DNA from 2 places in the Paenibacillus sp. GP183 genome. Region 2 is predicted to be linked to the other one. Evidence: a T-box and tRNA genes for the amino acid it is inferred to sense, from the RefSeq annotation. Region 2 holds a T-box; the other holds one or more tRNA genes.
The links. The T-box of region 2 lies ahead of ileS (isoleucine--tRNA ligase). A T-box ahead of a tRNA ligase gene usually reads a tRNA of that ligase, here a tRNA-Ile.

Region 1 (4,847 bases), 680 kb from region 2:
ACATGCAAGTCGAGCGGATTTATTCCTTCGGGGATGAGTCAGCGGCGGACGGGTGAGTAACACGTAGGCAACCTGCCTGAAGGATCGGGATAACTATCGGAAACGATAGCTAAGACCGAATAATTGGCACTTTCGCATGAAGGTGCCATGAAACACGGAGCAATCTGTGGCCTTTGGATGGGCCTGCGGCGCATTAGCTAGTAGGTGAGGTAACGGCTCACCTAGGCGACGATGCGTAGCCGACCTGAGAGGGTGAACGGCCACACTGGGACTGAGACACGGCCCAGACTCCTACGGGAGGCAGCAGTAGGGAATCTTCCGCAATGGACGCAAGTCTGACGGAGCAACGCCGCGTGAGTGATGAAGGTTTTCGGATCGTAAAGCTCTGTTGCCCTAGACGAACGAGTCAGAGAGTAACTGCTCTGGCTGTGACGGTATAGGAGAAGAAAGCCCCGGCTAACTACGTGCCAGCAGCCGCGGTAATACGTAGGGGGCAAGCGTTGTCCGGAATTATTGGGCGTAAAGCGCGCGCAGGCGGTTCAGTAAGTTGGATGTTTAAAGCCGGGGCTCAACCCCGGTGCGCATCCAAAACTGGTGGACTTGAGTGTAGGAGAGGAAAGTGGAATTCCACGTGTAGCGGTGAAATGCGTAGAGATGTGGAGGAACACCAGTGGCGAAGGCGACTTTCTGGCCTATAACTGACGCTGAGGCGCGAAAGCGTGGGGAGCAAACAGGATTAGATACCCTGGTAGTCCACGCCGTAAACGATGAGTGCTAGGTGTTAGGGGTTTCGATGCCCTTGGTGCCGAAGTTAACACAGTAAGCACTCCGCCTGGGGAGTACGCTCGCAAGAGTGAAACTCAAAGGAATTGACGGGGACCCGCACAAGCAGTGGAGTATGTGGTTTAATTCGAAGCAACGCGAAGAACCTTACCAGGTCTTGACATCCCCCTGAATAGTTTAGAGATAAGCTAGGCCTTCGGGACAGGGGAGACAGGTGGTGCATGGTTGTCGTCAGCTCGTGTCGTGAGATGTTGGGTTAAGTCCCGCAACGAGCGCAACCCTTGATGTTAGTTGCCAGCGAGTAAGGTCGGGCACTCTAACGTGACTGCCGGTGACAAACCGGAGGAAGGTGGGGATGACGTCAAATCATCATGCCCCTTATGACCTGGGCTACACACGTACTACAATGGCCGGTACAACGGGAAGCGAAAGAGCGATCTGGAGCGAATCTTTAGAAGCCGGTCTCAGTTCGGATTGCAGGCTGCAACTCGCCTGCATGAAGTCGGAATTGCTAGTAATCGCGGATCAGCATGCCGCGGTGAATACGTTCCCGGGTCTTGTACACACCGCCCGTCACACCACGAGAGTTTACAACACCCGAAGTCGGTGGGGTAACCCGCAAGGGAGCCAGCCGCCGAAGGTGGGGTAGATGATTGGGGTGAAGTCGTAACAAGGTAGCCGTATCGGAAGGTGCGGCTGGATCACCTCCTTTCTATGGAGACTTGAGCGCTGCGATGCGCTCAGTCAAGAAGGCTTAGCCTTCACAAACTTCTTCTTCACTCGTTGTCAGTTTTGAGAGGGTAATGCCTTTCTCGTAGCTGTGGTGAGAACCACCAGGCTGCACTCGTTTGGTGACGATGGCGGAGGGGAACCACGCGTTCCCATCTCGAACACGACCGTTAAGCCCTCCAGCGTCGATGGTACTTGAACCGCAGGGTTCTGGAAGAGTAGAACGTTGCCAAGCGAACCCCACAAGCGGATGCTTTCGAAGGGCTTCTTCGAAAGCACGCAGGTGGGTTTTTATTTTGAAGAAGGAAGCGATGCTTCCGAAGTAAGTTTTGCTAGCGCAAAACTCAGCAACGCTTACGAAGTCACATTTGCTCCGCAAATGTCAGTAACGCTTACGAAGTTAGCAATTCTACGAGTTGCTCTTAGGGCCCTTAGCTCAGCTGGTTAGAGCGCACCCCTGATAAGGGTGAGGTCGGTGGTTCGAGTCCACTAGGGCCCACCATAACATCCCTGCAAAAAGGGAACATCCCATGGGGCCATAGCTCAGCTGGGAGAGCGCCTGCCTTGCAAGCAGGAGGTCAGCGGTTCGATCCCGCTTGGCTCCACCAAAATGCCCTTTTAAGGTCGAATTTCCAAGAAATATCGACTTGAAAAGAGCCTGCAAGATGTGATAAGATGTTTGTTGCCGCTGATCAGGCGGTGAATCAACAAGCAACAATTGTTCCTTGAAAACTAGATAGCGAAACGAACAAAAAGCGTGAAACTTAGAGCGTGACAACCTAACGGTTGCACGTAAATCCTTTAAGCATCATTTGTGTCACAACAAATGAATGTTTCTAGAATAAACCGTATGACATCTAACGATGGCAGACAACCTGACGATCGAACGATCGCAGCATGGTTAAGCTAGAAAGAGCACACGGAGGATGCCTAGGCACTAGGAGCCGAAGAAGGACGTGGCGAACGACGAAATGCCTCGGGGAGCCGTAAGCAGGCTTTGATCCGGGGATGTCCGAATGGGGGAACCCGGCTGCGGTAATGCGCAGTTACCACTATCTGAATTCATAGGATAGTTGGAGGCATACCCAGGGAACTGAAACATCTAAGTACCTGGAGGAACAGAAAACAAAAGTGATTCCGTCAGTAGCGGCGAGCGAACGCGGAGAAGCCCAAACCAGGGAGCTTGCTCCCTGGGGTTGTAGGACGTCAACATGGGGTTAGCTTGGTAGGTGAAGAGGTCTGGAAAGGCCCGGCAAAGAAGGTAAAAGCCCTGTAGCCCAAACCAAGCGAAACCCCTAGACGGATCCTGAGTACGGCGGGACACGTGAAACCCCGTCGGAATCCGGCAGGACCATCTGCCAAGGCTAAATACTCCCTAGTGACCGATAGTGAAGCAGTACCGTGAGGGAAAGGTGAAAAGCACCGCGGAAGCGGAGTGAAAAAGAACCTGAAACCGTGTGCTTACAAAAAGTCAGAGCACTTTCTATGTGTGATGGCGTGCCTTTTGTAGAATGAACCGGCGAGTTACGTTTGCATGCGAGGTTAAGTTGAAAAGACGGAGCCGCAGCGAAAGCGAGTCTGAATAGGGCGCATATAGTATGCAGGCGTAGACCCGAAACCGTGTGATCTACCCCTGTCCAGGGTGAAGGTGAGGTAACACTCACTGGAGGCCCGAACCCACGAATGTTGAAAAATTCGGGGATGAGGTGGGGGTAGCGGAGAAATTCCAATCGAACTCGGAGATAGCTGGTTCTCCCCGAAATAGCTTTAGGGCTAGCCTCGGAAAACGAGTTGTGGAGGTAAAGCACTGATTGGGTGCGGGGCCCGCCAAGGGTTACCAAGTCCAGTCAAACTCTGAATGCCACAAACTTAGATCCGGGAGTCAGACAGTGAGTGCTAAGATCCATTGTCAAGAGGGAAACAGCCCAGACCATCAGCTAAGGTCCCTAAGTACGTGTTAAGTGGGAAAGGATGTGGAGTTGCCCAGACAACCAGGATGTTGGCTTAGAAGCAGCCACCATTGAAAGAGTGCGTAATAGCTCACTGGTCGAGTGACTCTGCGCCGAAAATGTAACGGGGCTAAACACGCCACCGAAGCTATGGCTCGAACATTAATGTTCTTGGGTAGGGGAGCGTTGAATACGGGTAGAAGTGTGACCGAGAGGACATGTGGACTGTATTCAAGTGAGAATGCCGGTATAAGTAACGAAAAGATCAGTGAGAATCTGATCCGCCGAAAGCCTAAGGTTTCCCGAGGAAGGCTCGTCCGCTCAGGGTAAGTCGGGACCTAAGGCGAGGCCGAAAGGCGTAGTCGATGGACAACAGGTGGAAATTCCTGTACCACCGTAGCCGTTATGAGTGATGGAGTGACGCAGAAGGGGAAAGACGCGAGCGGATGGAAGAGCTCGTCCAAGCAGTGAGGCTGGTGTGCAGGTAAATCCGCACATCGATAAGGCTGGGCTGTGATGGGGAGGGAAAATTACAGTACCGAAGGTCATGTACTCAAGCTGCCAAGAAAAGCTTCTAGCCAGGCGAAGGTGCCCGTACCGCAAACCGACACAGGTGGGCGAGAAGAGAATTCTAAGGCGCGCGGAAGAACTCTCGTTAAGGAACTCGGCAAAATGACCCCGTAACTTCGGGAGAAGGGGTGCCTCGGTAGGGTGAATAGCCCGAGGGGGCCGCAGTGAAAAGGCCCAAGCGACTGTTTAGCAAAAACACAGGTCTGTGCGAAGCCGCAAGGCGAAGTATACGGGCTGACGCCTGCCCGGTGCTGGAAGGTTAAGAGGAGTGGTCAGCCGCAAGGTGAAGCTATGAATTGAAGCCCCAGTAAACGGCGGCCGTAACTATAACGGTCCTAAGGTAGCGAAATTCCTTGTCAGGTAAATTCTGACCCGCACGAATGGCGTAACGACTTGGGCGCTGTCTCAACGAGAGATCCGGTGAAATTTTAATACCTGTGAAGATGCAGGTTACCCGCGACAAGACGGAAAGACCCCATGGAGCTTTACTGCAGCTTGATATTGGACTTGGGTACGATCTGTACAGGATAGGTGGGAGCCGTTGAAGCCTGAGCGCCAGCTTAGGTGGAGGCGCCGTTGGGATACCACCCTGATCGTACCTAGGTTCTAACCTGGTACCGTGATCCGGTATGGGGACAGTGTCAGGTGGGCAGTTTGACTGGGGCGGTCGCCTCCTAAAATGTAACGGAGGCGTTTAAAGGTTCCCTCAGAATGGTTGGAAATCATTCGCAGAGTGCAAAGGCATAAGGGAGCTTGACTGCGAGACAAACAGGTCGAGCAGGGACGAAAGTCGGACTTAGTGATCCGGTGGTACCG
Region 2 (4,847 bases):
TAGCTTAACGCCCCACCCAGTTTAATACTTTATTTTCCGATGTAAGTAAATCCGCTTGATTAAGAATGCGGCTAATTTTTATTGTATCGCATCCCAATATCAGAATAGGCTACCAAGTTATTCGATGGTAGACTATTCTGATATTGGATTAAAGAGTTTAAATTCATAGGAATTCTCATTAGTTTGTTCAGTGATTGTTACTCAATGAGCATACTGAAATTGTTATCCCCAAACGAAACTGATTCCATGCCTAGTTCTTTCGCGTATCTGACTCGGGACAATAATACGTTTTCCTGCAAAAGATGATCAAAACGCTTTAGAGCTGTTTTCAACTGAGTATCAACATCTAGAACAAGATTGACACGTTTTTCGATCGGCAACCCTAGCTTTTTACGATAATCCTGAATTGCACGTATTACCTCCCTAACAACACCTTCCTGTTCCAATTCTTCGGTAATTGTTGTGTTTAAGGCGATTGTCATTTGGTAACCCGATGCAGAAGCGAAGCCTACATTCGCTTGTATTTCCACAAGCAATTCATCGAGCAGGATATGCAGTGATTCACCTTCGATCGTAACATCCAGGAAACCGTTATCGATCACTATTTTCGTTTCTGAAGCGGACAATTGCTTCAAATGGGTTTGCACCGGTCCCACGAATTTGCCGTACTTTTTTCCTGCTACCTTTAAGTTTAGTTTTAAGTTGAAGCGTAAGAAGCCGATATCACTTCGTACTACTCGGATTTCTTTGACGTTGATCTCATCTTTGATGATGTCTTCGAATTGTCCAAGGTTAAATTCGCGGTCGAGCGAAATGAGCACCTCGGACAGCGGCAGGCGGGTCTTGATTCCCGTTTCATTACGAATATTGCGAGCCAATTCGACGATTTGCCTAACGGCTTCCATATCGTTCTCAAGCGTTTCATCGAGTGCCGTATCGTTCATCTTCGGATAGTCCGCCAGATGTACACTTCCTTTTCCTCTTAAATTATCGTATAGATCATCAGCTATTAGCGGTGCATACGGTGCAATCATTCGTGCGAGTGTCAGCAGAACTTCACGCAGCGTTTGATATGCCGATATTTTATCCGCGGTCAATTCGCTGCCCCAAAAACGATCGCGAGAACGTCGGATGTACCAGTTGCTCAGTTCATCGACGAATGTTTCAATTTGCTTTGCTGGGTTCAGGAAATCGTTGATCTCCAGCCCCTTCTCTACATTTTGCAAGGTGCTGCTCAATCTCGACAAAATCCAGCGATCCAATAAGTTCACAGAAATCTGCTTTGAATGCTCTTCCGGTTTATATTGATCAATCGTCGCATACAACGCATAAAAAGCATGCGTGTTATTGATCGTATCGATTACTTTTGATTTAGCTTCGGCTACGATTTGCTTTGAGAACCGTTTGCTGTTCCAAGGTGCGCTGTCAGACAACAAGGCCCACCGAAATGCATCCGTTCCAAATTCATTTATGATTTCCCAAGGGTCGATACCGTTACCTTTACTCTTGGACATTTTTTGTCCATTCTCATCGAGTACGTGCCCGGTTGATATGACAGCTTTGTAAGGGGATTTGCCATTATATAGCGTGGAGACAGCCAGCAAACTGAAGAACCAGCCTCTCGTTTGATCAATCCCTTCGCAGATCATGTCAGCAGGGTACTGCTCATGGAATAGCTCTTCATTTTCGAACGGCTGATGGTACTGGGCAAACGGCATCGAGCCACTATCGAACCAGACGTCAATCACTTCCGACGTTCTTTCCATGGAACCGCCGCAAGAACAGCGAAGCTTCACTTTATCTACGTAGGGCTTATGCAACTCAAGGCTTTCGTCTATCGGATGAACCGATTTTTCCCGGAGATCCTTATGGCTGCCCGGTGCATATTCCGATGCGCAATCTTGGCATACCCATACATTAAGTGGAGTACCCCAAAAGCGATTCCGGCTGATATTCCAATCGACGAGTTCTTCTAGAAACTTGCCGAACCGACCTTCGCGGATATGAGAAGGGTACCAGGAGATCCTGCTGTTGTTCTCGATTAGCTGCTCTTTGACTGCTGTCGTTTTGATGAACCAACTTTCGGTCGCATAATAGAGCAGCGGTGATTTGCAGCGCCAGCAAAATGGATAGCTATGTTCGTAACGTTCTTTGGAGAACAACAAGTTACGCTCGGACAAGTTTTTCACAATATCGATGTCGCAATCTTTGACAAAGCGTCCTGCAAAATCTGCGATCTGATCGGTGTAACGGCCGGCCATATTCACGACATTTACGAAATCCATTTCGTGCTGTCTGACCGTGCGATAATCATCTTCTCCATGAGCTGGAGCGATATGGACGATACCGGTACCGCTGGTGTCGCTGACATAATCCGCGTCTACGACGATATGCCCTTTATTCACATTAATATAGCCAAAAGGAGCCTCATATGGAGTGCCTACAAATTCAGAACCCTTATGCGTTGATAAGATCTCGTATTCCCCTTTCATGATCTTTTCAACAAGATTTCTTGCGACGATGTATACCTTGCCATTCTGATTTACTTTGACATAATCCAAATCTTTATTTACTGCTAAAGCAACGTTTGCAGGCAGTGTCCAAGGTGTTGTCGTCCAAGCAAGGAAATATTCATTTCCGTTTTTACTTCTGAATTTCACAGTGGCACTCAAATCTTTTACATCTTCATAGCCTTGGGCAACTTCGTGAGAACTGAGTGTTGTTTGACAATCAGGACAGTAAGGGCTTACCCGGTGGCCTTTATACAGATAACCTTTTTTATGAATTGCAGATAAAATGTGCCATACACTCTCGATATAATCGTTTGTAAGCGTAACATAAGGGTTTTCCATGTCAGTCCAGTATGCGATCGCTTCGGTCAGTTCACGCCACTGCTTCTCATATTCGAAAACACTGCTTTTGCACTTTTCTACGAATTCGGCAACTCCATATTTTTCGATTTCCTGTTTGCCGGAAATACCTAGCTTTTTCTCCACGCCTAGTTCGACAGGAAGGCCATGCGTATCCCAACCGGCTTTACGGATGACACGGTATCCTGACATAGTTTTGTAACGACCGATGAAGTCTTTAATGACGCGTCCAAGTACGTGCCCGATATGAGGCTCTCCATTTGCAGTCGGAGGCCCCTCGTAAAAGACAAAGTTCGGTTTGCCCACGCGGTTTTCAATCGATTTGCGGAATGTATCATTTTGTATCCACTGCTCCAGAACACGAAGCTCACGGGTTCTCGCTTTCTCTTTCACATCAACTTTTCTCATACATACCAACCTTTCTTAAAACAAAGTGAATTTAATTTATCGGCTAACATTGTAAAACACAAAAAAATCCCGCCCCATAAGGGACGAGATTTCATCTCGCGATACCACCCTAGTTCCGTAATGATCATGAAAGACATGATCTTACGACACCTCTTATTACGTACCATCATACGCATCCTTTATAACGGCTGGATCCCGGGTCAGCTTACTTAATTGCTTCAGCTTTCCTTCTCGGAGAGGATTTTCTGCTAAGTCTTGAACGTTGGCTTTCAGCACATGCCCAACTCTCTGGGGAACAAGGGATTAGCGTACTCTTTCTCGTCAATGAATTTATTAAGACATTCAGTTAATTCTTTTTTACACCATTGTCAATAAAATGTCAACTTTGATTGAAAACCATACAGTGAAAATGAGGCTGAACGTTGTGCTATCGTACTTCGTTAGTTTAATGTTTAATCACTAATTTATCCGACGGGTAATGATTATTTTATTGATCGTAAATTCCCGGAAAGTAAACTTCTATCATGTTTTCATCTATATCGTAGAAGACAAAGTGCGATTTGTTTTTAGGGTTTTCTTCTACTTTAACGCCCTTGTTCTTCAGTTCATCATAAAGTTTATCTTTGTATTCCAATGCTAATTGGAATACAGGATGACAGGACTCCAATTTAATGGGCTGCATGCCATCTTTATAAATTAAGCATAGAACAGGGGTTGTTGCGTTCTTTCCCATGTCATAATTGTCATTACCTTGCCCAAAATCTAAAACAACAGTATGGGCACCGCATCTCTGGAGCAATCTCATTCCGAGAACATCTTGATACCATTTAATTGATTTCTCGATATCCCTAACGTAAAAATTAATCTGAGCTAAACCTTCAAAATATTTCGTCATGAAAATTCCTCCCGAAACACTTGGTTTTAATTGAAAAGAGAGTATCATCTCAATTCATACTACCATAATTCGGAAAATGGTGTCCTGATTATTGAAATTCCCTCGCCATTCTTATACGCATAACTGCCCGTTATAGCACAGAAGGCTACCTATCCATTTCAATCGGCAGCCTTCTCCTGATGTTTATTGAGCTATAGTTATCATCCGTTAGTTAACATTTCTTATGTCGGATCAAAGAAGAAGAATCACCAACTGATTTAGTTCATGTTCCAAATTTCATTGTTATTTATATTGAATGAGTCCTAAATGCAATCCTGTTGGATCAACAATATATGCAAGGTAGAAATCCCCCAGATCCATTTTCGCTTGTACAACCTTTGCCCCGTTTTCAATTGCTTTTTCAACTGATTCATCAATTGAATTTACTTGGATTTGTATGCGAGTACCTTGCTGAAATTCAGCTGGACCTTGAGCTATCCCACCGTTTATTCCTGGTTTTTCATCGGTACCTGTTTTAGCAGAACTGTAACCCCACTGCGGTTCTGATACTTCCCATCCAAATACGGTTGAGAAAAACTTTGCTTGCAATTCCGGATTTTGACTACTTAGTTCAAACATTACTACTCGATTCATTGTTAACAACTCCATTCTTAGTAATTTAGCTTTTTTAATTC

Region 1: it encodes a tRNA-Ile, which carries the amino acid that the T-box ahead of ileS (isoleucine--tRNA ligase) is inferred to sense. The anticodon was not compared.

The regions. Positions count from the first base shown of each region.
Region 1 covers NZ_FNSW01000001.1:3,209,259-3,214,105, reverse strand. The annotation lists rRNA gene BLV33_RS15775 (16S ribosomal RNA) at 1-1,495, shown strand, start outside; rRNA gene rrf (5S ribosomal RNA) at 1,631-1,747, shown strand; tRNA gene BLV33_RS15765 (tRNA-Ile) at 1,938-2,014, shown strand; tRNA gene BLV33_RS15760 (tRNA-Ala) at 2,045-2,120, shown strand; rRNA gene BLV33_RS15755 (23S ribosomal RNA) at 2,412-4,847, shown strand, end outside.
Region 2 covers NZ_FNSW01000001.1:3,885,673-3,890,519, reverse strand. The annotation lists gene ileS (isoleucine--tRNA ligase) at 198-3,278, opposite strand; T-box leader at 3,355-3,612, opposite strand; gene BLV33_RS19180 (VOC family protein) at 3,766-4,173, opposite strand; gene BLV33_RS19175 (VOC family protein) at 4,456-4,806, opposite strand.